Regions from separate parts of the Kitasatospora sp. NPDC088346 genome, predicted to be linked through region 1. Evidence: riboswitches for the same ligand, from Rfam matches in the RefSeq annotation. Region 1 holds a riboswitch; the other holds the start of a gene.

The links. A riboswitch is a leader RNA that binds a small molecule or an ion and turns the genes downstream of it on or off. The one in region 1 is predicted to bind cobalamin.
Region 2: another riboswitch for cobalamin. It lies ahead of cobN (cobaltochelatase subunit CobN); the one in region 1 lies ahead of metE (5-methyltetrahydropteroyltriglutamate--homocysteine S-methyltransferase).

The regions. Positions count from the first base shown of each region.
Region 1 is NZ_JBIURH010000013.1:102,101-105,259, reverse strand. Features, by position in the region: gene ACIOFR_RS19425 (short-chain fatty acyl-CoA regulator family protein) at 1-512, shown strand, start outside; cobalamin riboswitch at 858-1,009, shown strand; gene metE (5-methyltetrahydropteroyltriglutamate--homocysteine S-methyltransferase) at 1,167-3,159, shown strand, end outside.
Region 2 is NZ_JBIURH010000002.1:163,077-166,235, reverse strand. Features, by position in the region: gene cobN (cobaltochelatase subunit CobN) at 1-1,571, opposite strand, end outside; cobalamin riboswitch at 1,692-1,834, opposite strand; gene ACIOFR_RS04350 (hypothetical protein) at 1,930-3,132, shown strand; gene ACIOFR_RS04345 (precorrin-8X methylmutase) at 3,129-3,159, shown strand, end outside.

The DNA of each region.
Region 1 (3,159 bases):
GCCACCGGCTCAGCACCCTCCAGCGGCCCCGGCTGCGCGGGGTGCCCTTCTCCTTCGTCCGGGTGGACCGGGCCGGCAACGTCTCCAAACGGCAGTCCGCCACCGACTTCCACTTCTCCCGCACCGGCGGCACCTGCCCGCTCTGGAACGTCTACGAGGCCTTCGCCGCGCCCGGCCGGGTGCACGTCCAGGTCGCCGCCATGCCGGACGGCCGGCGCTACCTGTGGACCGCCCGCGCGGTCACCCGCTCGCCGGGCGGCTGGGGGAAGCCCGGAAAGACCTTCGCCATCGGCCTCGGCTGCGAACTGCGGCACGCCGCACGCCTGGTGTACTCCACCGGCCTCGACCTCGGGGACCAGGGCGCGGCCACCCCGATCGGCCTCGGCTGCAAGGTCTGCGAACGCCCCGCCTGCCCGCAGCGCGCCGCACCCGCCCTCGGCCTGCCCCTGGCGGTGGACGAGCACGCCAGCACCTTCGTCCCGTACCCCGTCCGCACCGGGCCCGCGGAGTGAGGCCCGACGTGCCGGCGGGGACGACCCCGCCGGCGGCCCTGCGGGTGGCGGGACCGCAGGGCGTCCGGCAGCGGGGCGTCCGGCAGCGTCGCGGCCGACGCGGGGCCGCGCCGTCATCGTCGCGGTGACCACCCGGCCGACCGGCCACCCGGCCGACCTGGCGGCCGGCGAGCGCCCCGAAGGCCTCGCGGAAACCGCCCTGCGCCGCCGAGCGACACCGCACGGACGGCCGCGGACCGTCCCACGCCGCCATCCGCCATCCGGACGACCGCGGACCGGGCCGGCGCGATGGCCGTAGGCTGTGCCTCGCAGTCGGTTCGCCCCGCCAGCCAGGCGGGAGCGTCGTAAGAGGGAACCCGGTGGGAATCCGGGACTGCCCCGCAGCGGTGAGTGGGAACGACCGCCGTCACATGCACTGGGCCCGTCGGGGCCCGGGAAGCGACGGCCAGTAGGTGTCCGCCTTCGACAGGTGGACGTGCCCGCGAGTCCGAAGACCTGCCACTGCCCGCGTGCGACCGCACGCGGTGATCTCGGTGACCTCGTGGGCGGGTCGGCGGAGCGGGCGGGCACCCGGTGGTGCCGCGCCCCCACCCTCGTACCCCCGTGCCTCCGTGCTCTCCCGGGATCGCAACGCGACTCGCGAAGGAGAGTTCCGTGTCATCGAGCTCCACCACCCCGCAGGCAAGCCCGCAGGCCACCGTGTACGGCTACCCGAGGCAGGGCCCGAACCGGGAGCTGAAGAAGGCGGTCGAGGGCTACTGGGCCGGCCGCGTCACCGCCGCAGACCTGCGCTCCACCGCCGCCGGGCTGCGCCGCGACAACTGGCGGCGGCTGGCCGAGGCCGGCGTCACCGAGGTTCCCACCGGCGACTTCTCGCTCTACGACCACGTGCTGGACACCACCGTCGCCGTCGGCGCGATCCCGCCGCGCCACCGCGCCGCCGTGGACGCCGACCCGCTGGACGGCTACTTCGCCATGGCCCGCGGCACCCAGGACGTGGCGCCGCTGGAGATGACCAAGTGGTTCGACACCAACTACCACTACCTGGTGCCGGAGTTGGGCCCGGACACGGTCTTCGCCGCCAACTCCGCCAAGGCGGTGTCCGAGCTGCGCGAGGCGCTGCTCCTCGGCCACCGCGCCCGCCCGGTGCTGGTCGGCCCGCTGACCTACCTGCTGCTCGCCAAGCCCGCGCCCGGCACGGCCGCCGACTTCCAGCCGGTCACCCTGCTCGACCGGCTGCTGCCCGTCTACGCCGACCTGCTCGCGGACCTGCGCGCGGCCGGCGCCGAGTGGGTCCAGCTGGACGAGCCCGCCCTCGTCCAGGACCGCACCCCGGCCGAACTGGGCGCCGCCGCACGGGTCTACCGCGAACTCGGCGCGCTCACCGACCGGCCGAGCATCCTGGTGGCGACCTACTTCGACCGGGCCGGCGAGGCGCTGAAGGTCCTCGCCAGGGCCCCGATCGAGGGCGTCGGCCTGGACTTCACCGGCCCCGCCGCCGCGAACCTCGCCGACCTCGCCGCCGTCGGCGGGCTGCCCGGCAAGCGGCTGATCGCCGGCGTGGTGGACGGCCGCAACATCTGGATCAACGACCTGGAGAGGTCCCTCACCACCCTGGCCACGCTGCTCGGCCTCGCCGGCCGGGTCGACGTCGCCCCCTCCTGCTCGCTGCTGCACGTCCCGCTGGACGCCACCGCCGAACGCGACCTCGACCCGCAGGTGGCCCGGTGGCTCGCCTTCGCCCGGCAGAAGACGGCCGAGATCGCCACCCTCACCCGGGGCCTGCGCGAGGGCACCGACGTGATCGGCGCCGAACTCGCCGCCAACCGCGCCGACCTGGCCTCCCGGGCCGCCTCCGCGCTCACCCACGACCCGGCCGTCCGCGCGCGGGTCGCGGCCACCACCACCGCCGACGCCCGCCGCGCCCAGGCGTACCCCGAGCGCGCCTCGGCCCAACGGGCGCGCCTCCGACTGCCGTTGCTGCCCACCACCACCATCGGATCCTTCCCGCAGACCGCCGAGCTGCGGGTGGCCCGCGCCGACCTGCGAGCCGGCCGGATCGACCGGGAGGGCTACCGCGAGCGGATGCGCGCCGAGGTCCGCGAGGTGATCGCCTACCAGGAGAAGGCGGGCCTGGACGTCCTGGTGCACGGCGAGCCCGAACGCAACGACATGGTGCAGTACTTCGCCGAGCAGCTCACCGGTTACCTCGCCACGCAGCAGGGCTGGGTCCAGTCGTACGGGACCCGGTACGTGCGCCCGCCGGTGCTGGCCGGCGACATCTCCCGCCCGCACCCGATGACCGTCGACTGGTACCGCTACGCCCAGGACCTGACCGACCGTCCGGTCAAGGGCATGCTCACCGGCCCGGTCACCATGCTCGCCTGGTCCTTCGTCCGCGACGACCAGCCCCTCGGCGACACCGCACGGCAGGTCGCCCTCGCCCTGCGCGACGAGGTGGACGACCTGGAAGCCGCCGGCGCCGCCGTGATCCAGGTCGACGAACCCGCGCTGCGCGAGACCCTCCCGCTGCGGGCCGCCGACCGGGCGGCGTACCTGGACTGGGCCACCCGGGCGTTCCGGCTCTCCACCTCCGGGGTGCGCGCGGACACCCAGATCCACACGCACATGTGCTACGCCGAGTTCG
Region 2 (3,159 bases), on a different contig from region 1:
AGGTGCACCACGGCGTCGGCGCCGAAGCCGCCGTCCTCCTGCGCGGCCGCGATCCAGCGGTAGGCGGCCAGGTAGTGGTGGCTGGGCGGCAGGTCCGGGTCGTGGTAGATGGCGACCGGGTTGGCACCGAAACCGCGCGGCGGCTGGATCAGCACCAGCAGGTTCCCCGAGCGGATCGCGGCCAGCACGATGTCGCCGTCCGGGTTCTGCGAGCGGTCCACGTACAGCTCGCCGGGCGGCGGGCCCCAGTGCTCCTCGACCCGCCCGCGCAGGCCCTCCGGCAGGGTGGCGTACCAGCGGCGGTAGTCGGCGGCCGGGATCCGGACCGGGTTGCGGGCCAGCTGGTCCTCGGTCAGCCAGTCCTGGTCGTAGCCGCCGGCCGCGATCAGCGCGTGGATCAGCGCGTCGCCCTCGTGCTGGTCCTCGGACGCGTCGTCCAGGCCGGGCAGGCCGGTGCCGAGGTCCATGCCCTCCGCGCGCAGCCGCTCCAGCAGGCGCATCGCGCTGGCCGGGGTGTCCAGGCCGACGGCGTTGCCGACCCGGGCGTGCTTGGTCGGGTACGCCGACAGCACCAGCGCCAGCCGGCGCTCGGCCGCCGGGACGTACCGCAGCCGGGCGTGCCGCACCGCGATGCCGGCCACCCGGGCCGCCCGCTCGGGGTCGGCGGCGTAGACCGTCAGGCCGTCCTCGTCCAGCTCCTTGAAGGAGAACGGCACGGTGATCAGCCGGCCGTCGAACTCCGGCACGGCGACCTGGGTGGCGGTGTCCAGCGGGGACAGGCCGTCGTCGCTGGCCTCCCAGGCCGCCCGCGACCAGGTCAGGCACAGCGCCTGGAGGATCGGCCGGTCCAGTGCGGCGAGCGCGCCCGCGTCCCAGGCCTCCTCGTCACCGCCGGCCTGCGCGTCGGCCGGCCGGGTGCCGCCGGCCGCCAGCACGGTGGTGACGATCGCGTCGGCGGTGCCCAGCCGCGCCAGCAGCTCCGGCTCGGCGCCGCGCAGCGAGGAGCAGTACAGCGGCAGCGCCCGGGCGCCGTGGTCCTCGATCGCCCGGCAGAGCGTCTCGACGAAGCCGGTGTTGCCGCTCATGTGGTGGGCGCGGTAGTACAGCACCGCGATCACCGGGCCCTCGGTGGTCCGGGCGGTGCGCTCCAGCGGCCCCCACTCGGGCGCGGACGCCGGCGGCGCGAAGCCGTGGCCGGTCAGCAGCACCGTGTCGGAGAGGAAGGCGCCCAGCTCGGCGAGGTTCGCCGGGCCGCCGTGCGCGAGGTAGGCGTGCGCCTCGGCGGCGATGCCGGCCGGGACGGTGGACAGCTCCATCAGCTGGGCGTCCGGGGCCTGCTCACCGGTCAGCACGATCACCGGGCGCGGGCCGGCCAGCAGCGCGTCCAGGCCCTCCTGCCAGGCGCGGCGGCCGCCCAGCAGCCGGACGACCACCAGGTCGGTGCCCTCGGTCAGCGCGGGAAGGTCCTCGACCGTCAGCCGGGCCGGGTTCCCCAGCCGGAACGGCACCGGGCCCTCGGAGGCCCGGGCGCTGAGCAGGTCGGTGTCGGAGGTCGACAGCAGCAGGATCATGCGAGGGGCCTCCCGGCCTCGTCGGAGAACGGGCGGGCGGCCCAGGACATGCGGCAGCGCACAGGTCAAGCCTTCCTCGGGGTCCGCGCCCCGTGGCGGTGCCCCCCGGCCGCGGGCCGGAGGGTCGGTCTGAGAGACGGCAGGAGTTCCTGGCTCCCACGGCGGTGAACCGTGGTCACAGTGGCGGGACCGCACCGGGTTTGCACCGGTTTCCTCCCCTTGCGCCGTCGCTGGCACGGGCGGCCCGCAGGGCCACCCGCGCAGCATCGTACGGGGTGCCGACCGGCCGCGGAGCTGCTCCGGGACTGTGATCTAGGAGACCGAGGCAGCCGTTCGGACAATCTGTATGCTCGCCGCCATGCCACCCGAACCCGCCGCCCCAGCGCCGGGCCCCGCCCTGCCCGACCGGGGGCAGGCCGACGCCTGCCCCGGCGCACTGCGCCTGCACCCGGCCGACGACGGCGCGCTCGCCCGGATCCGGGTGCCCGGCGGACTGCTCACCGCCCGTCAGGCGCTCGTGCTGGCCGAGGCCGCCGAACAGCTGGGCGACGGTGAACTGGAGACCACCTCGCGGGGCAACGTCCAACTCCGCGGGCTCGGTTCGGACGCCGGCGCCGAACTGGGGGCCCGGCTGCGCGCGGCCGGCCTGCTGCCCTCCGACACGCACGAGCGGGTCCGCAACGTCGTCGCCTCCCCGCTCGCCGGCCTGGACGGCCGCGGCCACGCCGACGTGCAGGCCTGGGTCCGCGAGCTCGACGCGAAGCTGTGCGCCGCCGGCTGGGCCGTCGGCCTGTCCGGCAAGTTCCTCTTCGCCCTCGACGACGGCCGCGGCGACACCGCCTCGCTGGACGCCGATGTGACATTGATCGCAAGGCCCGCCGGCGACGCGCTGCTGCGCCTCGGCCGGGCCGCCACCGCCCGCGCCGTGCCCGCCGGACAGGCCGTGGACGCCGCGCTCACCGCCGCCCGCGACTTCCTGGCCGCGCTGAACGCCACCGGCACCCGCGCCTGGCACCTGCGCGAGGCACCCCACCTGCTCGACCCCGGCCCGCTGCCGCTGCCCGCCTTCACCGACCCGCACCCGCCCCTGGGCGCCCTGCCCGGCGGCCTGTCGGTCGGCCTGCGCTTCGGCCGGGCCTCCGCCGCCGGCTGGCGGCTGCTCGCCGGGGTCGCGGCGGACGGCCTGCGGCTGACCCCGTGGCGCGGCGCGGTCCTGCCCGGCGCGGACGCCGCCCTGCTGCCCCGGCTGGCCGCGGCCGGCTTCCGGACCGAGCCCGGCACCCCCTGGGACCGGGCCACCGCCTGCACCGGGACGCCGGGCTGCGCCAGGTCGCTCGCCGACGTGCGGGCGCACGCCGCCCCGGCGCTCGACGCCGCCGGCCGCCCCGGCCTTCCGGTGCACTGGTCGGGCTGCGAGCGGCGCTGCGGACATCCGGGCGGGGACTGGGTGGACGTGCTCGCCACGGGGCAGGGCTACCGGGTGACCCGAGGCGAGGCCTCGGTGGAAGTGACGACGGAAGAGATGGCCGAGGCGGTCGCCGAGGCCCGGAGGACCACGTGATCGAGTACGAGAAGGACGGCGCCGAGA